DNA from 4 places in the Pseudomonas sp. E141 genome. Region 1 is predicted to be linked to each of the others. Evidence: predicted binding sites of a transcription regulator. Region 1 holds the regulator's gene; each other region holds the start of a gene.
What was found. The regulator FliA, encoded in region 1, starts transcription of late flagellar genes. The targets are predictions, from matches to a motif close to CTAAAGTTTNNNNNNNNNNNGCCGNTAA.
Positions count from the first base shown of each region.

Region 2: the regulator FliA is predicted to act here: its motif matches at 3,917-3,944, upstream of GKKCFE_RS19450 (methyl-accepting chemotaxis protein).
Region 3: the regulator FliA is predicted to act here: its motif matches at 1,846-1,873, upstream of flgM (flagellar biosynthesis anti-sigma factor FlgM).
Region 4: the regulator FliA is predicted to act here: its motif matches at 2,457-2,484, upstream of GKKCFE_RS00475 (methyl-accepting chemotaxis protein).

Region 1 is NZ_CP084024.1:1,394,658-1,399,871, forward strand. Features, by position in the region: gene flhF (flagellar biosynthesis protein FlhF) at 1-932, shown strand, start outside; gene fleN (flagellar synthesis regulator FleN) at 1,050-1,880, shown strand; gene fliA (RNA polymerase sigma factor FliA) at 1,877-2,620, shown strand; gene GKKCFE_RS06360 (chemotaxis response regulator CheY) at 2,787-3,158, shown strand; gene GKKCFE_RS06365 (protein phosphatase CheZ) at 3,177-3,962, shown strand; gene GKKCFE_RS06370 (chemotaxis protein CheA) at 3,990-5,214, shown strand, end outside.
Region 2 is NZ_CP084024.1:4,342,979-4,348,192, forward strand. Features, by position in the region: gene GKKCFE_RS19435 (DUF2025 family protein) at 19-345, opposite strand; gene GKKCFE_RS19440 (glycerophosphodiester phosphodiesterase) at 590-1,717, shown strand; gene GKKCFE_RS19445 (PepSY domain-containing protein) at 1,799-2,104, shown strand; gene GKKCFE_RS19450 (methyl-accepting chemotaxis protein) at 2,183-3,808, opposite strand; gene GKKCFE_RS19455 (hypothetical protein) at 4,124-4,267, shown strand; gene GKKCFE_RS19460 (hypothetical protein) at 4,340-4,549, shown strand; gene GKKCFE_RS19465 (MFS transporter) at 4,633-5,214, shown strand, end outside.
Region 3 is NZ_CP084024.1:4,228,440-4,233,653, reverse strand. Features, by position in the region: gene GKKCFE_RS18960 (MFS transporter) at 1-80, shown strand, start outside; gene GKKCFE_RS18955 (flagellar brake protein) at 143-889, opposite strand; gene GKKCFE_RS18950 (flagella synthesis protein FlgN) at 979-1,446, opposite strand; gene flgM (flagellar biosynthesis anti-sigma factor FlgM) at 1,495-1,809, opposite strand; gene flgA (flagellar basal body P-ring formation chaperone FlgA) at 1,983-2,747, opposite strand; gene GKKCFE_RS18935 (chemotaxis protein CheV) at 2,826-3,752, shown strand; gene cheR (protein-glutamate O-methyltransferase CheR) at 3,806-4,633, shown strand; gene flgB (flagellar basal body rod protein FlgB) at 4,994-5,214, shown strand, end outside.
Region 4 is NZ_CP084024.1:108,867-114,080, reverse strand. Features, by position in the region: gene GKKCFE_RS00500 (phosphoribosyl-ATP diphosphatase) at 1-165, shown strand, start outside; gene GKKCFE_RS00495 (twin-arginine translocase TatA/TatE family subunit) at 190-477, shown strand; gene tatB (Sec-independent protein translocase protein TatB) at 488-907, shown strand; gene tatC (twin-arginine translocase subunit TatC) at 904-1,698, shown strand; gene GKKCFE_RS00480 (16S rRNA (uracil(1498)-N(3))-methyltransferase) at 1,695-2,402, shown strand; gene GKKCFE_RS00475 (methyl-accepting chemotaxis protein) at 2,537-4,444, shown strand; gene GKKCFE_RS00470 (DUF6124 family protein) at 4,851-5,192, shown strand.

The DNA.
Region 1 (5,214 bases):
TGGACTCGATGCGCTTCGAACTCAACAGCCTGCGTGAACTGATGGAAGTTCAGCTCGGCTCCCTGGCCTGGAACCAGTTGCAAGGCAACCGTCCGGCCCAGGCAAACCTGTGGCGTCGCCTGCAACGTATCGGCTTGTCCGGCCCGTTGTCCCGCGACCTGCTGGCGCTGATCAACGATATCGAAGAACCTCGTCAGGCCTGGCGCATGTTGCTGGCGCACCTGGCGCGGATGATCGCCACACCGGAAGTCGAGCCTCTCGAAGAAGGTGGCGTCATTGCCATGGTCGGCCCGGCCGGCATGGGCAAGACCACCACCCTGGCCAAGCTCGCGGCGCGTTATGTACTCAAGTACGGCGCCCAGAGCATCGCCCTGGTGAGCATGGACAGTTTCCGTATCGGTGCCCAGGAACAACTCAAGACCCTTGGCCGGATCCTCAATGTGTCGGTGACCCATGTGGATCCGGGCCAGTCCCTGGCCCAGGCGCTGGAACCGCTGCTGCGCAAGCGCGTCGTGCTGATCGATACCGCCGGCCTGCAAGCCAGCGATCCGGCCCTGCGCATGCAGCTTGAAAGCCTGGCCGGGCGTGGGATCCGGTCAAAAAATTATCTCGTGTTGGCAACCACCAGCCAGAAACAGGTTCTAACCGCCGCATACCACAGCTACAAACGCTGCGGGCTGGCCGGCTGCATCCTGACTAAGCTGGACGAAACGGCAAGCCTGGGCGAGGTGTTGAGCCTGGCGATCGGTCATGATTTACCGGTGGCCTACCTGACCGACGGGCCGCGGATCCCGGATGATTTGCATCTGCCGCGCCGTCATCAACTGGTCAGTCGTGCCGTGAGTGTGCAAATGCAGGAAGAACCCAGCGAAGAAGCCATGGCTGATATGTTCGCTGATATCTACCACAGCCCGACCAAGCAGGTCGGCTGAGGTAATCATGAATATTTTTTGTACCTACATCGATGGTCTGCCATGCATTGTTCCTTCATGCGAGCGCGCAGCCAGTAATGTGGCCTCCGTCTAAGTAAGACAAGGTAAAGAACGAACATGGGCAGCATGCATCCCGTACAGGTGATCGCGGTGACCGGCGGCAAAGGTGGCGTCGGCAAGACTAACGTGTCAGTGAACTTGTCCCTGGCTCTGGCAGAGCTTGGCCGACGGGTCATGCTGCTGGACGCCGACCTGGGCCTGGCGAACGTCGACGTGCTGCTGGGGCTCACGCCCAAGCGCACGCTGGCGGACGTGATAGAGGGCCGCTGCGAACTGCGCGACGTGCTGCTGCAAGGGCCGGGCGGGATTCGCATCGTGCCGGCTGCCTCGGGCACCCAGAGCATGGTTCACCTGACCCCGGCTCAACACGCCGGCCTGATCCAGGCCTTCAGCGACATCGGTGACAACCTCGATGTGCTGGTGATCGACACCGCTGCCGGTATCGGTGATTCGGTCGTCAGTTTCGTACGCGCTGCCCAGGAAGTCTTGCTGGTGGTCTGCGACGAACCGACGTCCATCACCGACGCCTATGCCCTGATCAAGTTATTGAACCGTGACTACGGCATGAACCGCTTCCGCGTCCTGGCCAACATGGCCCAGAGCCCGCAGGAAGGTCGCAACCTGTTCGCCAAGTTGACAAAGGTCACGGATCGTTTCCTGGACGTCGCCCTACAATACGTCGGCGCTGTGCCCTACGACGAAAGCGTACGCAAGGCCGTCCAGAAGCAACGTGCGGTTTATGAAGCCTTTCCCCGTTCCAAATGCGCACTGGCGTTCAAGGCTATTGCCCAGAAGGTTGATACCTGGCCACTGCCAGCCAACCCTCGCGGGCATCTGGAGTTTTTCGTCGAGCGTCTCGTGCAACAAACAGCAGGGCCCGTGTTATGACAGCCAGCGGTTACAACCATCTCTACAAGAAATCGGCACGGGACGCCCAGTACGAATTGATTGAGCGATACGCGCCTCTGGTCAAGCGTATCGCCTATCACTTGCTGGCGCGGTTGCCGGCCAGTGTCCAGGTTGAAGACCTGATCCAGGCGGGCATGATCGGCCTGCTCGAAGTGTCGAACAAATACGACGCGAGCAAGGGCGCCAGTTTCGAGACCTATGCCGGTATTCGCATTCGCGGGGCGATGCTCGATGAAGTCCGTAAGGGTGATTGGGCGCCGCGTTCGGTGCATCGCAATACCCGCATGGTCAGTGACGCCATTCGCGCCATTGAAGCTAAAACCGGGCGTGACGCTAAAGATCACGAGGTTGCGGCCGAACTCCAATTGAGTCTCGATGATTATTACGGGATTTTGAACGATACCTTGGGCAGTCGCCTGTTCAGTTTCGACGACCTGCTGCAGGACGGCGAACACGAAGGGCTGCACGAGGACGGCGCGAGTGCTCACATGGAGCCATCGCGTGACCTGGAAGATGAGCGTTTCCAGAGCGCGCTGGCGGATGCGATTGCCAATTTGCCGGAGCGTGAGCGACTGGTCTTGGCGCTGTACTACGACGAAGAGCTGAACCTCAAGGAAATCGGTGAGGTCCTGGGTGTCAGCGAATCGCGGGTCAGCCAGTTACACAGCCAGTGCGCGGCCCGTTTGCGGGGGCGTTTGGGGGAGTGGCGAGCGCGCTGACAGCAGTGTGGGGACACTGCGAACGAGGCTGGCCTGGCATGTGCTGAGCCAGTCTTTCTCTGTTGTCCTCCAGACCGTTGTCGAGTGTTGTGCCGGATTGATTGAAATGGCGCGTTCAGGTGCTGGGCGCGTTTAAGACTGCTTGGAGGTCGAATTGGACAAGAACATGAAAATCCTCATCGTTGATGACTTCTCAACGATGCGGCGGATCATAAAAAACCTGTTGCGTGACCTTGGGTTCACCAACACGGTCGAGGCCGACGATGGCACCACTGCCATTCCGGTTCTCAACAGCGGAAGCATCGACTTTCTGGTGACTGACTGGAACATGCCCGGCATGACCGGTATCGACTTGCTGCGCCACGTGCGCGCCGACGAAAAACTCAAGCACCTTCCGGTGCTGATGGTCACTGCCGAAGCCAAGCGCGAGCAGATCATCGAAGCGGCCCAGGCCGGTGTGAACGGCTACGTGGTCAAACCCTTCACGGCCCAGGCGTTGAAAGAGAAGATCGAAAAAATCTTCGAACGCATCGGTTAACGGCGCCACGGGGGAGCTATGGATAACGAATCTTCAATGGGTGATTTCGAATCGACCCTGAAAAAACATGCCCGCGAACTGGTCGACAGCCTTGAGAAAGGCCGCTTTGGCGATGCGGTTCAAATGATCCATGAGCTCAACCAGACCCGTGACCGCGGTCTGTATCAGGAAGTGGGCAAGCTCACGCGTGAACTGCACAGCGCGATTGTCAATTTTCAGATCGATCCGAACATGCCGCAGGCCGAGGAGGTCTCGCAGATCACCGACGCGACCGAGCGTCTGGGTTATGTGGTCAAGCTGACCGAGGCCGCGGCCAACCGCACCATGGACCTGGTGGAGAACGCAACGCCGCTGGTCAATGGCCTGAGCGATGAAGCCCAGGCCTTGAGCACCGACTGGGGTCGCTTCATGCGGCGCGAAGTCGGGGCTGAAGAGTTTCGCGAGCTGGCCCGTCGGGTCGACGGTTTCCTGACGCGCAGTAGCGCCGAGAACCGCGCCGTGGCGAGCAACCTCAACGACATTCTGCTGGCTCAGGACTATCAAGACCTGACCGGCCAGGTGATCAAGCGGGTGACCCAACTGGTCACCGAAGTGGAAAGCAACCTGCTCAAACTGGTGTTGATGGCCAGCCAGGTAGACCGCTTTGCAGGCATCGAACACGACCGTGAAGCGATGCTCGCTGAAAAAGATCCACAAAAACATCTCTCTCAGGGTGAAGGTCCGCAAATTCATGCCGATAAAAGAGAAGACGTTGTGTCCGGTCAGGACGATGTGGACGATTTGCTGTCCAGCCTTGGATTTTAGGTTTTAGACCTCTAGGAGCACCCATTAATGAGCTTCGGCGCCGATGAAGAGATCCTTCAGGATTTCCTGGTTGAGGCCGGCGAGATTCTAGAGCAACTGTCCGAACAGCTGGTCGAGCTGGAAAGCCGACCTGATGATGCGGATCTGCTCAATGCAATTTTTCGCGGTTTCCACACTGTAAAAGGAGGCGCCGGCTTCCTCCAGCTCAATGAGCTGGTGGAGTGCTGTCACATTGCCGAAAACGTGTTCGACATCCTGCGCAAGGGTGAGCGTCGCGTTGACTCGGAATTGATGGACGTGGTGCTCGAAGCGCTGGATGCGGTCAACAGCATGTTCAGTGAAGTGCGCGAGCGCTCGCCGATCACCGCTGCTACGCCTGAGCTGCTCGCCGCGCTGTCGCGCCTGGCCGAGCCGCAGTCGGCTGACGAAGCTGCACCGGTAGCCGCGCCAGTGGTTGAGGAACCGGTCGCCGAGGAATCAGGCGACATCACCGATAACGAATTCGAACAACTGCTGGACTCGCTGAACGCCGTCAAGGCTCAAGCCCAGGCTCCGGCAGCGCCTGCTGCCCCGGCTGCGCCGGCCGCCGATGCCGCCGCCAGCGATGAAATCACCGACGCCGAGTTCGAGTCGCTGCTCGATCAGCTTCACGGCAAGGGCCAGTTCGCCGTGGATGCCGTCGCCCCCCCGAGTGCCCCGGCCGCCCCGAAAGCGGCGGGCGACAACTCCGATATCACCGACGATGAGTTCGAGGCTTTGCTCGATCAGTTGCACGGCAAGGGTAACTTCGCCGTGGACGCACTGGATTCGGCTATCGCCTCCGCGCCGACCCCAGCCAAGCCTGCCGCCGCAGCAGCGGGCAGCGACCTGATCAGCGATCACGAATTCGAATCACTGCTCGACGAACTGCACGGCAAGGGCAAGTTCAGCGAAGTCGGCACCGCCTCAACAGCCACTGCGCCTGCCGCCACTGCCACAGCGGCTGCGCCAGCGGAGAAGGCCGCGGCCAAACCCGCCGCCAAGGCACCGGAACCGAAGGCTGAGACACCCAAGCCTGCTGCCGCTGCCCCGGCGCCAGCCCGCGCACCGGCGGCCGCGCCGGCGGAAAAGCCGGCCAGCGAAGCCGAGACCACTGTACGGGTCGACACCGCTCGCCTGGACGAGATCATGAACATGGTCGGCGAACTGGTGCTGGTGCGTAACCGCCTGGTGCGCCTGGGCCTCAACAGCCAGGACGAAGCCATGGCCAAGG
Region 2 (5,214 bases), 2.9 Mb from region 1:
TTCATAATCGGCGTGGCTTTAGCCTTCCACCAACTGGCGCACTGCAACAATTTCCGGCAGGTCGCTACGGGCCATGTAAACCCGCAACGGTTCGGTGAGGTTGATCCGGTCGTCGATGTTCTGGTCCAGCAGCAGCTGGATGCGCTGGCGACTCAAGGCCATGGTGCCGTCTGCCACCGGAGTCCAGACAAATTCGCAGGTGGGGATGATGCCGTCGTCGGCCACGTCCATGCCAAAGGCATCTTCGCTGAAGCGCACGATGTACTGGCCGGTTTTGCGGTTCAGGCCGACAAAACCCTTGAGCTGGTCGGCGGCCTGGCAGATGAATGTCGAAGTGGTTCGCATGGTAAACCTCATGGATGCGTCCCGCAGGACGTCTGATCGATGGTTTACACGCAGGGCAATTGGATGCTGTCTTCGGGTTTCCCTCTGCCGGGGAAACTGGTGCGGCCAAGCGTACTGCAAAGCGACCTGGAAAAGCGTGGGAAAAATCTGCTTTGCGCATTTTTATGTCGGTATAGCGATAGCGCCAGGAACGTTCAGTTGTTAAAAGATAGGTCTTTGCGAAACCCACGAAAGGATCTCGAGCATGCCTGTCACCTTCACCCGTAGTGCCCTGATGCTGAGCCTGCTGCTTGGCTTCGGCCAGACACAGGCCGGCGAAGCCGCGCCCCCCAAGTCCCTCGCGGCCCTTCAGGGCATTCCTCACCCAGCGGTGATCGCCCACCGCGGCGCCTCGTTTGACGCGCCGGAAACCACCGCCGCGGCCTACAAACTGGCCCGCGACCTGGGCGCCGACTACTTGGAACTGGACCTGCAACGCAGCAAGGACGGCGTACTGTTCGTGCTGCACGACGACAGCCTGCTGCGCACCACCGATGTCGCGACCAAATTCCCCGAGCGCAAGGACAGCACCGCCAACGAATTCACCATGGCGGAACTCAAAACCCTCGATGCCGGCAGTTGGTTCAACACCGCCTACCCGGACCGCGCCCGCCCATCGTTCGTGGGCCTGAAAATCCTCACCCTCGATGAAGTCATCAACATCGCCGAAGGCAACCCGCTGCACAAACCGGGGCTGTACATCGAAACCAAGGAGCCGAAGCTGTTCCCCGGCATCGAGCGCGACCTGAAGGATAAATTGCAGGACCGCGGCTGGTTGAGCCCGTCGGGCTCCAAGCTCGCCAAACGCGCCACCGGTGTAGGTCAGGGCAAAGGTAAAGTGGTGTTGCAAACCTTCGAAAAGAGCAGCCTCGAACTGCTGCAAAAAGAAATGCCGAACGTGCCAAAAGTCCTGCTGTTGTGGGTGGGCGATGGCTACATCGAGGCCAAGTCGAAGGTGACGTTTGCCGAGTCCGGCGAAACGGACAAGGCGGCCTATTACGCCAAACAGCAGCCCAAGGACAACGCCGAGTTTGAACAATGGGTCCAATTTGCCAAGGCACAAGGCGCTATCGGCACCGGGCCGTCCGCCGCGTTGACTCAAGGCGGCAGCCAGAGTTATTCGGACTTGGTGCAGCCGTGGATGAACCAATACACCCATGACCAGGGTTTGTTGGTGCACGTTTATACGGTGGATGAAGCGGTGGACTTCAAAAAAGTGCTGGAGGCCGGAGTGGATGGCATCTTTACCAACCGCGCCAGCGAACTGCTCAAATACTTGAAGCGTCCCGAAACAGGCAGCGTGGCGCAGGTGCTGGAGAACAACGGTTACTGAATTAAGGGTGAATTAAGTTGCCAAAGTTAATCTGAAGCCACTTAAACGACACACCCCTTAATCACAGCAAGGAAAGAACACATGAAAACTTTGACTGCCCTGTTCACCGCCGCAGCCCTGACCCTCACCGCTGGCCTGGCCCAGGCTGATGTTCGAGTCGACCAGATTCCTGAGTTGGTCAAGAACGAAAAAATCAAGCCGCTGGAAGAGATGAACCAAGCAGCCCTGAAGTTGCACCCAGGCGCAACCATCACCGACACCGACCTGGACAACCACTTCAACGGTTACGAATATGAAGTTGAACTGAAAACCGCCGATGGCAAAGAGTTTGATGTTGACTTCGACGCCACTACCGGCAAAGTTCTGTCCAACAAACAGGACACTTGATTGAACAACAAAAAAGCCGCGCAACCTTAAGGTTGCGCGGCTTTTTTTACGTCTTCGAACAACTGACTCTCACAGTGATCAGGCACTCAACCGCGCCGTCACTTCATTCAACTGCCCCGACAAACCGTGCAGGTTCCGACTCGCGGCTTCGGTGCGCTGCACATTGTCCAGGTTAGTGCTGGCGATGCAGGTGATTTCGGTCAGGTTGCGCGAGATGTCTTCAGCCACCGAGGTCTGCTCTTCTGCGGCAGTGGCGATCTGACGATTCATGTCGCGAATCGCTTCCACGGCCTGGGTAATGCGTTCGAGCATCACACCGGCCTGAGTCACCTGCTCCACGCTCTCTTCACTGCGCGACTGACCGCTCTCGATGGCCTGGGCTGCGTCCACCGCACCGGTTTGCACGGTCTGGATAATCTGGTTGATCTCGATGATGGACGAGGCGGTGCGCTGGGCCAGACTGCGCACCTCATCGGCAACCACCGCGAAACCGCGTCCAGCCTCGCCAGCCCGCGCCGCTTCGATGGCAGCGTTGAGGGCCAACAGATTGGTCTGCTCGGCGATACCGCGGATGACTTCCAGCACCTTGCCAATGCGCCCGCTATCGGTTTCCAACTGGCGGATGACCGTGGCCGTGTTGGCGATTTCACCGCGCATGCGGGTGATGGTATGAATGGTCCCTTGCATGACCTTCTCGCCCTGCTGCGCCGAGTGATCGGCGTCATCGGCGGCCTGTGCCGCGTCGGCGGCATGGCGAGCGACTTCCTGGGCGGTGGCGGACATTTCGTTCATCGCCGTCGCCACCTGGTCGGTGCGTTCGAATTGCTCGCTGGTGCCTTGGCTCATCAGGCTGGCGATGGCATTAAGCTCGCCGCTGGCACTGTCCAGTTCCGTGGCACTGCGCTGCAGACGCGAGAAGGTTTCGGCGAGAAAGTCGCGCAGGGTATTGGCGGCCAGCGCCAGGTCACCCAATTCGTCCTGCCGGTTGCTGACTACCCGCTCGGCGAAACGGCCGCGACTCAGTTGGGTCACGTATTCGATCAGGTTGCGGATCGGCTGCACCAGGTTGCGATTGACCAGCCACAGGCTGAACAGCCCGATCAGCAGGCCGGAAACCAGCATGATCACAGTGCCCAGCATAATCGTGCGATCGGCACCGGCACTGATCTGCGCCGATTGTTCGCTGGCAAGCTTGCGCAACTCCACCACCAGCGCACTCATTTGCTCGCTGGCCGCGCGGTCCACACCTTTGACCGCCGCATCACCCGCCGCCGCATCGCCGCCCGCCGTCTCAAACGCATCACGGCCCTTCTGGTAGGCCGCACCCAATTGACGGTGTTCGTCTCGCAGACCCTCGATCCGAGTCTTGATGGGTGTCGCAACCCCTTCAAGGGCGATCAACTGGCCAAGAATGCCCTGGACATCATGCTGGCGATCTTCGAACTGCTTCCAGTATTTAGCCAGGTCTGCCGGCTGCTTGCCGCGCAGTAGAACGTTCTTCCATTCCTGGACCTGCACCTTGAATTGCAGGTTGGCCTCATCGATCAACTGCGACGCACGCAACGGGCCATCGATTAGGTTGCGATAGTTCTGGACGCCGTTGGAGAGGAAATGGAAAGACGCCAGGGCAATCAGCAACATCGCCAGCAGGCTGCCACTGAGCAAGGCGAGAATCTGCGCTCTCAGGGATTTTTGTAGAAACATGGAGGGAAATCTCTTGAAAAGAAGAAAGAGCCAAGCTCACGGACGACACGTCCCGACCTCCATGTTCGTGGTTTGCAGTGTCGCAACCGAATGCGGGATATGTACAAGCCATCGACCCGCGGGGCGTATTCTTGAGCCTTCGCGACGACCGGTAGCAGGTGTTTGATGATTGGACATGTCCTGTCCAGACAAGCCCTTTTGTCGCCGCAACGGAACTTAAAAGTCTTTTTGTCATTTCTTCTGCTGTATCCTGCCCAAGCTTTGTAAAAGCGCGGATCTACCAGATCTACCAACAGACTTTGCGAGGAGCGCGATATGCACGAGATTCCTAATCTCCCCTTCCCTAGCCTGCACGAAACTGAGCAGACGACCCCGCTACAAGCCGGAGGGCAACCAGACGCCCAGCAACCCGAGCCCAAAGAAGCCACTGAACGCCGCCAGGCCGACAGCGAAGACTGATTCACCCGCACGACCAGACCGTGTGGAAAGCGCTAAGATGCGCTTTCCACACTGCCTGAATCCTGAGCCCCCATGACCGATGACCCTACCTTCAGCGAAGCCCAAGCCAGCGTCCTGATCGGCACCGCCGAAAAGATGGTCGATATCTGGACGCGCCTTTCCCCGGAGAAACAAGCTGCCCTGCTGGCACGTTTCGAAACTGAAGAAAACGCCATCGCTGCATTGGTCACCACCCACCTGGTGGCCGGACAAGACGGCAACCCAGCGCCAACCGGCAAATAGTTTTACTTTTCCACGCTTCACGGTCGCAGGCACCGCTATCATAAGCAGCCTATCTATCCTGCTGCTCCGTGGACTCTTTACCCATGCCAGATACCCAGCGCCCCTTGGCGGTCACGCTGCAAGTCGTTTCCATCGTTCTGTTCACCTTCATTGGCTACCTGAATATCGGCATTCCCCTCGCCGTGTTGCCCGGGTTCGTCCACGGCGAACTGGGTTTTGGCGCGGTGATCGCCGGGTTGGTAATCAGCGTCCAGTACCTGGCCACCCTCCTCAGTCGTCCTTATGCCGGACGGATCATCGACAACCTGGGGAGCAAGCGCGCGGTCATGTTCGGCCTCGCCGGTTGCGGGCTGAGCGGTGTGTTCATGCTGGCGTCTGCCTGGACGTCAAACCTACCGACGCTGAGCCTGATCAGCCTGCTGATTGGCCGCCTGGTGCTGGGCAGCGCCGAAAGCCTGGTAGGCTCGGGATCGATTGGCTGGGGCATCGGCCGGGTCGGCGCGGCGAACACCGCCAAGGTGATTTCCTGGAACGGTATCGCCAGCTACGGCGCGCTGGCGATTGGCGCGCCGTTGGGGGTGTGGCTGGTGAAATCCCTGGGGCTGTGGAGCATGGGCGTCAGCATTATTTTGCTGGCGTTGCTGGGGCTGGCGCTGGCCTGGCCG
Region 3 (5,214 bases), 2.8 Mb from region 1:
AACCCGTCATGGAGGAAGTTGCCGCCGAAGAGGCCAGCGACGAGCCGTCGAGCCCCGATTTCACTCAGGCCAGGCCTTGAGCCAGTCATAAAAAAACGGGCAGTCACCGCAAGGGACTGCCCGTTTTTTTACGTGTCGAAAATCAGAGGTCGTCTTTGTCGAAACGACGGGCTTCGCGCTGTAGCTGATACACGAAACGCTCAACCTGCCGTTGCACCAGGCCGCTGATGTTGTGGAAACGTACGCCGGCGAAGGTGGTGTTGATCCTTTCTTCGAAATGCAGATAGCGCAGTTCGACCGGTGCGGTCATGTTGCCGAAGGGCAATGCCGCGATAAAGCGCTCGTAGACCTGGCCCAATTGCAGGCGTGCGGTAATGTCACCTTCGAAGCGCAACTTGCAGCCTGTGGCGGAAATATCCAGCAGCTTGCCGTCAACCGGTGACTTGAGTTTGTCACCGCCCAGTTCGACGCTTACCAGTTGCGCCAGCTTGAGGGCGGCGCGGAAGGCGTTGCGGCGTTGGTGGTAAACCACTTCATCAGGCAAGGCGCCGCGATAGCAGCGGCCGTCGCTGGACTCATCGATGGTCAAAGGGCCGTTGCTTTCCCACGCGATGCGCACGCCATCATGGAAACCCTCGACACGAAACGGCTCGCCCGCCAACAGGAAGCGTTCACCGTCCCGGGGGATCATTTCGTCCAGGGCGAGGACGTTACGCTCCCGGTCGACATCGACCAGATAGCTCTGGAAGCGCTGGCTGCGTTCGTGGAAGGTGATGATCAGCGGGTCATGGCTATCTTGCAGCATCCGCAGGTTGCCGGAAATTTCCAGGGGCGTGGCGAGGACCTTGGGCGGCTGCGGAGCATCATCCGCGTTTGAGGCATTGAACACGGTGGGTCAATCTCCAGGCAAAATACGACGAGTAGCCAGCATTTTGCCAGCATGTGTCGCGCGTTGATAGAGCGCCGGCACTGTTCGTTTCATGCCTGGCTGAGCGGGCGGTGCTTGACCATCTTGGCGGTCGAACCGCGAGCGTCATAGAGCGTCGGGATTTCACCGCCGTTGAGAATGCGCAACTGGTTGGCGGTGGCGGCTTGCTGAACCTGGATCGACTGTCCGTTGCGAGTGTTGGCGGCCTGGCATTGAGCGAGCAGGTCGTTGAGCACTTCACTTTGGGACAACAGTTGATCGCCCACCGACGACTGGCTGGCCAGCTGCTCAAGGCCATCGCGATTGGCGGGCAGGTTGAGGCTGGCGAGGATCTCGCTGCGCTTGCGGCCATGCTGATCGAGCAGAATGATCAATGCCTGTTTCTGCGCCAGGATATTCTCCAGCGACGGCATGTCGCGACCGTGCAATGCCAGGGACTCGGCCTGCAATAGCTCCAGCAATTGTTGCGCCGGGGCAAAGTCGTCGGTGATCAGTTGCAACAAATTAGTGTCGTGCATGGCTGGCCTTAGGTCTTAAGCGTCCAAAAGCCTGGCGCAGGCGTTGGCCTAGCGCTGGGCTTCGAAGTTGAGCAGTTTGCTGGCTACACGGTTGCTGTCGACTTTATAGCTGCCATCGGCGATTGCTGCTTTCAACTCGGCCACGCGGGCGTTGTCGACGACAGGTTGATCGCGCAGCTTGTCAGTGACCTTCTGCAACTGCTGAGCCTCATTGCTGAGGTGTACCGACTCCCCGTTGCTGACAGTGGCGGCTTGTTCGGCCGGCGCGGATTTGTCGGTTTCGACGGTTTCCTTGCTGGCGTTAGGGCGCGTAGTGCCTGTTAGCGGTGAAGAGCTGTTTAAACGATTGAAATCGATGACCATGGTAAAAAACCTCTGGGTATTTGGACGCTTGCCATGTTTTCGGCCATCCCCAAAAAAACTTTAGGCTCATTTATTCAATGAACGTGCGCAGGTCTGCGCTTGCCTTTGCGTAAGGCACAGTCTAGGGAACACCGTGGGCAAGCGCCAGCTCTCTACCCATTTCCACCCGATCGCTACATAGCCACTTCCACATGGCCTGGGGCCATTACCTGCGCCTTGATAACGCGTTGGGAATTAAGGTTTTTTACCCGAATCTGTTCTCGCATGCCGCCGTTGGACAAAGCCTCGCCCGGCATCCGCACGGCCAGGGTCCCGCTGCGGGCGGTGATGACCACCTGATCGCCCTTGCGCACCACTTCGGCTTGTTCCAGGTGGACCAGGGTAATGACCTGGTCGGCGACCATTGGTCGGACAAGTTTCTGACCGATGGCCTGATCGACGGAGGTCAGGAATCCCTGGTTGATCTGGCTGACATCCCGTTCACGCAGTGTCACGTCCTGAGGCTCGACGATCCCGGCCCGCTTGAGCGGACGGGTGGTGGTGACGATTTCGCGAAACAGGCGCACTTGAGCGGGCACGAACACCGTCCAGGGCGCGGCGCTGTCGCACCGCAGCTTCACCGTGACCCGGCCCAGTGGTCTGGCCGGGCTCTCCAGAGACGCAGTCAATTCCTTGTCACACATGGGCATGCGCAGGCGCGGGTCGAGCTGGTTGACTTCGATTTCGTAGCGACCTTCGGTTTGACTGGTTGCCAGGTAGTCTTCTACGGTGAATTCAAGAAAGCCCTGAGTGACGCCGATAAGGAGATCAGGCAAGGTAACCGGAACAGCACCAAAGGCAGGGCCGCCCAAAGCGAGCAGGCAGGCAGCCAACAGTGCACCGAGCCAGTGGCGGCAGTGAGTGGTCAGGCGTCGAAAAAATGTCGTTTGTGCGTTCATGCCGGTTCAATAGCAAGCCCCGTGCCGTTTAGTGATGAATGCGCGTCGGACACATTAGCGTTAGGTAGGAGTCAGGGCATGGCGGGAGTAATGGATTCGGTGAACCAGCGCACTCAGCTGGTCGGTCAGAATCGCCTGGAGCTGTTGTTGTTCCGTCTCGACGGCCAACAGATGTACGGGATCAACGTATTCAAGGTTCGCGAGGTGCTCCAGTGCCCGAAGCTGACCCTGATGCCCAAGTCCAGCCCCGTCGTGTGCGGTGTGGCCAATATCCGCGGAGCGACCATCCCGATTCTCGATCTGGCGATGGCGACCGGTTCGGGCCGGCTTCTGGATCAGAGCAATCCGTTCGTGATCATCACCGAGTACAACACCAAGACCCAGGGCTTCCTGGTGCGCTCGGTGGAGCGCATCGTCAACATGAACTGGGAGGAGATCCATCCGCCGCCCAAGGGTACCGGTCGCGATCACTACCTCACGGCGGTGACCCGGGTCGATAACCAGTTGGTTGAAATCATCGACGTGGAGAAAATCCTCGCCGAAGTGGCGCCGACCCCGGAAACGATTTCCGTGGGGGTGGTCGACGCCGAAACCCAGCACAAGGCGATTTCGCTGCGGGTGCTGACGGTTGATGATTCTTCGGTGGCACGTAAGCAGGTGACCCGTTGTCTACAAACGGTCGGTGTCGAAGTGGTAGCGTTGAACGACGGACGCCAGGCCCTGGATTACCTGCGCAAGCTGGTGGAAGAGGGCAAGAAACCGGAAGAGGAGTTTCTGATGATGATCTCCGACATTGAAATGCCGGAGATGGACGGGTACACCCTGACGTCGGAAATCCGCAACGACCCGCGCATGCAAAAGCTGCATATTGTCTTGCACACCTCGTTGTCCGGTGTTTTCAACCAGGCGATGGTCAAGAAGGTGGGGGCCGATGATTTCCTGGCCAAGTTCCGGCCCGATGACCTGGCTTCCCGGGTAGTCGAGCGCATCAAGGCTGCAGAATAAAGGTTGGGCGCGTTGTGCGCCCGGCAAGTCAATACGATGAAAGAGGCGGTATTTTGTCTACGGGTAATTTGGATTTCGAACAGTTCCGGGTCTTCCTGGAAAAAGCCTGTGGCATTTTGCTTGGTGAAAACAAGCAATACCTGGTGTCGAGCCGTCTCAATAAGTTGATGGAGCAACAGGGCCTGAAATCGTTGGGCGAACTGGTCCAGCGCATCCAGACCCAGCCGCGCAGTGGGTTGCGCGAGATGGTGGTGGATGCCATGACCACCAACGAAACCCTGTGGTTTCGCGACACCTATCCGTTCGAGGTGTTGAAGAACAGGGTGCTGCCGGCGGCCATCAAGGCCAGTCCGGGGCAACGCTTGCGGATCTGGTCGGCGGCCTGTTCGTCGGGACAGGAACCCTATTCGCTGTCGATGTCCATCGATGAGTTCGAGCGGACCAATATCGGCCAGCTGAAAATGGGCGTGCAAATCGTCGCCACCGATTTGTCCGGAACGATGCTCAACAACTGCAAGACTGGCGAATACGACAGCCTGGCCATCGGCCGCGGCCTGTCGCCTGATCGCCTGCAACGCTACTTCGACCCCAAAGGGCCGGGTAAATGGGTGGTCAAGGCGCCGATCAAGAACCGCGTGGAATTCCGCTCGTTCAACCTGCTGGACAGCTACGCCAGCCTGGGCAAGTTCGACATCGTGTTCTGCCGCAACGTGCTGATCTACTTCTCTGCCGAAGTGAAAAAAGACATCCTGCTGCGCATCCACAGCACGCTCAAACCGGGCGGCTACCTGTTCCTCGGCGCCTCCGAGGCATTGAACGGTTTGCCGGACCACTACCAGATGGTGCAGTGCAGTCCTGGGATCATCTATCAGGCGAAGTGATTTGCTTGGGTTGGGAAAAAAACGGGAGTCCGCAAAGGCTCCCGTTTTTTTTGCCTGCCGGTTTTTTCCAATGCACCACAGCCTCCTGTGGGAGCGAGCTTGCTCGCGATAGCGGTATTGCAGACGCCATCAATGTTGACTGACACACCGCTATCGCGAGCAAGCTCGCTCCCACATTTGATCCCCATTGCCTGGGTGAAAGCGGCAGAAAAGCGGCAGCCAGCGGAAACCGATTGCCGCTTTTCTGGCATTGCCGCTTTGCCGATGCCCGCAAAGCCCCGGTTTATGGGCTTTTTGAAAGTGGCACGACGCTTGCTATGTCCATCGTACGTAAATTCTGGTCACCCGAAGGTTTCCAACATGAGCATCAGTTTCGATAAAGCGCTCGGCATCCACGAAAAGGCCCTGAGCTTCCGAGCCCAGCGTGCCGAAGTCCTGGCCAACAACATCGCCAACGCCGACACCCCGAACTTCAAGGCTCGGGACCTGGACTTCTCCAAAGTGCTCGCCGAGCAGAACGAGAAGGCCAAGAACGGCCACTTCGCCCTGAACATGACCAACAGCCGTCACATCGAAGCCGA
Region 4 (5,214 bases), 1.3 Mb from region 1:
AGCGGCGACTGCAGTGACGTGATCTACGAGACCGCCGACCTGTGGTTCCATAGCCTGGTCATGCTTGCCCAACTGGGGCAGCACCCGCAGGCTGTACTGGATGAACTGGACCGTCGTTTCGGTCTGTCCGGGCACGTCGAGAAAGCCTCGCGTCCGTCCGCCTGATCAACTTACGAGAGGAATAGCCACATGGGTATTTTTGACTGGAAACACTGGGTCGTCATTCTGGTGGTCGTGGTACTGGTGTTCGGCACCAAGAAACTCAAGAACCTGGGCACTGACGTTGGCGAGTCGATCAAGGGCTTTCGCAAGGCCATGAACGACGACGAAAAACCGGCCGACCCGGCAGCGACGCCAGCTCAACCAGCGCAGCCGAGCCAACCGGTACACCCACAGGCCACTCAACCTGTGAATGCCCCGCACACCATCGATGTGCAGGCACAGAAAGTCGAAGAGCCGGCCCGCAAAGACTCGTGAGCACTGACTAATGTTTGGGATCAGCTTCACTGAACTGCTGCTCGTCGGCCTCGTCGCCCTGCTGGTACTGGGCCCCGAGCGGCTGCCGGGCGCTGCGCGCACCGCAGGTCTATGGATCGGGCGGCTCAAGCGCAGCTTCAATGCGATCAAACAGGAAGTTGAACGTGAAATCGGGGCCGACGACATTCGTCGGCAACTGCACAACGAACACATTCTGTCTCTGGAGCAGGAAGCGCGGAAAATCTTCACCCCGACCCAGCAGGAGCCGACACCGGTTCAGCCAGCGGTCGAGCCGACGATTGCCCCCCAGGCGCCGGTGGATGACACGCCGCCTGTAGCAGCCGCGCCCGCGAACCCCGTGGAGCCCGCCCCGACAGTGGCGGCACCAGCCGTTCCTAACGACCCTACTTTGCCGCCGCGAGCCCCATGAGCGATATTCCTGAAAACGACCAGCCGATGCCGCTGGTATCGCACCTCACCGAGTTGCGCACCCGCCTGTTGCGTTGCGTGGCGGCGATTTTCGTCATCTTCGCCGGGCTGTTTGCCTTCACCCAACAGATCTACACCTTCGTTTCCACACCGCTGCGCCAGTACCTGCCGGAAGGCGCGACGATGATCGCCACCGACGTGTCGTCACCGTTCCTGACGCCGCTCAAGCTGACGATGATGGTCTCGTTGTTCCTGGCGATCCCGGTGATCCTGCACCAGATCTGGGGCTTCATCGCGCCAGGCCTGTACAAGCATGAAAAACGCGTTGCCGTGCCGCTGCTGGTGTCCAGCATTCTGCTGTTCTATACCGGCATGGCCTTCGCCTACTTCTTCGTATTCCCGTTGATCTTCAAGTTCTTTGCCGCCGCCACTCCCGCGGGCGTGGAAATGATGACCGACATCACCAGCTACCTGGATTTCGTCATGACGCTGTTCTTCGCCTTCGGCGTGGCGTTCGAAATCCCGGTAGCCGTGGTGCTGTTGGTGTGGATCGGCGTGGTCGACGTTGCGTACCTGAAGAAAATCCGTCCGTACGTGATCATCGGCTGCTTCGTGGTCGGCATGATCCTGACCCCGCCGGACATCTTCTCCCAGACCCTGCTGGCCGTGCCGATGTGGCTGCTGTTCGAGATCGGCATCCTGTTCGGCGGTCTGGTGCGCAAGCGCCGGGAAGAAGTAGACGATCAGCCGGTCGACGACCATAACGACCAGCCGCCAGCGACCCAAGCGTGAACCTGCTGCTGCTTGAAGAGGCCGACTTCATCGGGCCTGACCGCGTCGTGCTGAGCGATCGCCGCTTGACCCACATGCAGCAAGTGCACCGCAGCGCCGTCGGCGACAGTCTGCGGGTCGGGCGCATCGGCGGGTTGATGGGCACGGCCCAGGTGCTGCGCCTGGAAGCCCATGAAGCCGAACTGCAAGTGACACTCGACCAACCTGCGCCGGCCAAGCTGCCGCTGACACTGGTGCTGGCCCTGCCTCGACCGAAGATGCTCCGACGAGTGTTCCAGACCATCGCCAGCATGGGCGTGCCGCGCGTGGTACTGGTCAACAGTTACCGCGTGGAAAAGAGCTTCTGGCAGACTCCATTCCTGGAGCCCGAGGCCATTCGCGAACAACTGATCCTTGGCCTGGAGCAGGCGCGTGACAGCGTGCTGCCAGAGATCATCATCGAAAAGCGCTTCAAGCCCTTCGTTGAAGACCGCCTGCCGGCCATGGTGGATGGCACCCGCGGTCTGGTCGGTCATCCGGGGAACTACCCCCCCTGCCCTCGCGCGCTGGACGAACCCGTGACCCTGGCCATCGGCCCCGAAGGCGGCTGGATTCCTTACGAAATTGACCTGCTGGCCAAGGCCGGACTGCAACCGGTACAACTGGGCGAACGCATCCTGCGCGTCGAAACCGCCGTTACCGCGCTGCTCGCACGGCTGTTCTGAACCCCTGTCGCTTGCCCGTTTTTTGTGGCGAGCACCAGGATCCTCAGTTCATTTCTACAGATCCCTCCCGCCCCGCCGATACAGCTCCCATAAAACCAATTCAGTGCAGCAAGGGAGAAATCAGCATGTTCCGAATGCTTACCCAGAGTCTGGGAAACGTAAGCGTCAATCGCAAACTCGGCTTCGGCTTCGGTCTGGTGCTATTTCTAACCTTGATGATCGCTTTCACCGGCTGGAGCGGCTTGGGCAATGTCATCAGCCGTGGCGACAAGCTGGGCTACATTTCCAGCCTGAACGAGTTGAGCAAGGACCTGCGCCTGGCACGCCTGGACTACTACACCACGCGGGGTGAAAACGGTCCGCAGGAAGTCAACGATCTGCTTGCCAAACTCGAGACCGGCCTGACCGCAGCCCGCCAGATGATCGAGCAGCCGGCCGACGTGGCACTGATCGACAAACAACTGGCCGCTGTGGCCGAGTACAAAAGCGCCTTCGCCGAGATGGCCAGCGCCACCGTCAGCCGCGAAGATGCCCGCAGCAAACTCGGCGCCAGCGCCGACAACGCCGTGGCCCGCGTCGCCGAGGTTGAAAAAGCCACGCTGCAAAGCGAGAACGTCGCCCAGTTCAACAGCGTGGTATCCCTGAGCAAGGCGATCCAGCAAGCGCGTTATCAGGTTCGCGGCTACACCTACAGCGGTAAGAACGAAGCCCAGCAACCGGCCCTTGACGCCATTACCGATGCCCTCAAACTTCTCGCACGCCTACCGGCGCAGTTGCCTGAGGAGCACTCCGCCAACCTGCAGCAAGCCAGCGATTCGATCAACGCCTACCGTGCGGCGGTCAGTCAGTTTCGCGATTCCCAGCTTGATACCGCCGCGGCGCTCAAGCGCATGACCGAGCAAGGCGAAGTATTGCTTGAGTCCAGCAAAAGCCTGACCGTGTCCCAGACCGCCGTGCGCGACCAGGACGCCGCCCAGGCCAAGACCGTCCTGGTATCGGCTGCCGTGCTGGCCATGTTGTTCGGCGTGATCGCAGCATTGGTCATCACCCGGCAGATCGTCGGCCCGCTGGACCAGACCCTCAAAGTCGCCGAGCGCATTGCCGCGGGCGACCTGACCCACAACCTCACCTCCGAGCGCCGCGACGAACTGGGCCAATTGCAGCGCGCCATGCAGAGCATGACCGTGGGCCTGCGGCAATTGATCGGCGGCATCAGCGACGGCGTGACGCAAATCGCCAGCGCCGCCGAACAACTCTCGGCCGTGACCGAACAGACCAGCGCCGGGGTCAACAGCCAGAAAGTGGAAACCGACCAGGTCGCCACCGCCATGCACGAAATGACCGCCACAGTGCAAGAAGTGGCGCGCAATGCCGAGGAAGCTTCCGAAGCGGCCGTCGCGGCTGACCAGCAGGCACGCGAGGGTGAAAAAGTGGTCGGCGAAGCCATCGCCCAGATCGAACGCCTGGCCCTCGAAGTGGGTAACTCCACCACAGCCATGGGCGACCTCAAGCGCGAAAGCGACAAGATCGGCAGCGTACTGGACGTGATCAAGTCCGTAGCCCAGCAAACCAACCTGCTGGCCCTCAACGCGGCCATCGAAGCGGCCCGTGCGGGCGAAGCCGGACGTGGTTTTGCGGTGGTGGCTGACGAGGTCCGCAGCCTGGCCCAGCGCACTCAGAAGTCCACTGAAGAAATCGAAGAACTGATCGTCGGCCTGCAGTCGGGCACCGAGCAGGTCGCGACCATCATGGACAACAGCCGCACCCTGACTGACAACAGCGTCGAACTGACCCGCCGCGCCGGTGGATCCCTGGAAAACATCACCCGCACGGTCTCGGCCATTCAGTCGATGAACCAGCAGATCGCCGCTGCGGCCGAGCAGCAGAGTGCCGTGGCCGAGGAGATCAACCGCAGCGTGCTGAATGTGCGCGATGTGTCGGAGCAAACTGCGTCGTCCAGTGAAGAGACGGCCGCTTCGAGCGCTGAATTGGCGCGGTTGGGGGTTCATTTGCAGACGTTGGTGGGGCGGTTCAGGGTTTGACCCGGTGTGGTGTTAGGGTTGTGTGAATATCCGTTACCTAAATAACGGATATACCTACAAAAATACTGCGCCCCACAATCCGTCATCCCAAGGCTACGGAGCCTTGCACCATTGCCTACAACTACGCCAGAATCCGCCGGCTTGTGCGCCTGGGGCCTGGGGCCTAACGTTTGCAGGTCGCTGTCAGTTCAGCGATCGGGTTTAGCAGCCTGGACAATCCTAGACGTACGCTCCCACATGCGTGAGCAGGTTTCAGTGCCTGTACATTTATGTCATGGCGGTTGTGCGTGGGAGACCTACGGGTCTGCCGGGTTCTAGGGTCCCGGTCTGCTAACCCGCGTACAGCTGCCACCCTTCTCGTTTAGCAGCGATAGCTGGCGGCTCCACTACCCTAGGAGCGTCAACCATGTACAAGGTCACACCCAACCCACCAGCACCAGAAACCGACCCCAGGAAAATCCAGGAAGCCACCGATCGCGCGCTCGACTTCTACCTGAACCCCAAACAGACCAGCCCCGAAGACGAACAGCCACCGGGCCAGCTCTTCAAGGTAGTGGATGGCATCGACACCGAAAGCCTGCTCGCCAACCTCAGCGAAACCCTGGCTTCAGCCGATGCAATGGTCAGCGACCTGGCATTCGACCTGAAAGGCTCACGGCGCCATATCGCCCTTGGCATTCAGCAACTGATCGAGTTGAGTGGCTTGTTGGCGAGTCGAGTGCTGGATAAGGTCAATACACAACCCTGACCGCACCACGGGCAGTACTCAC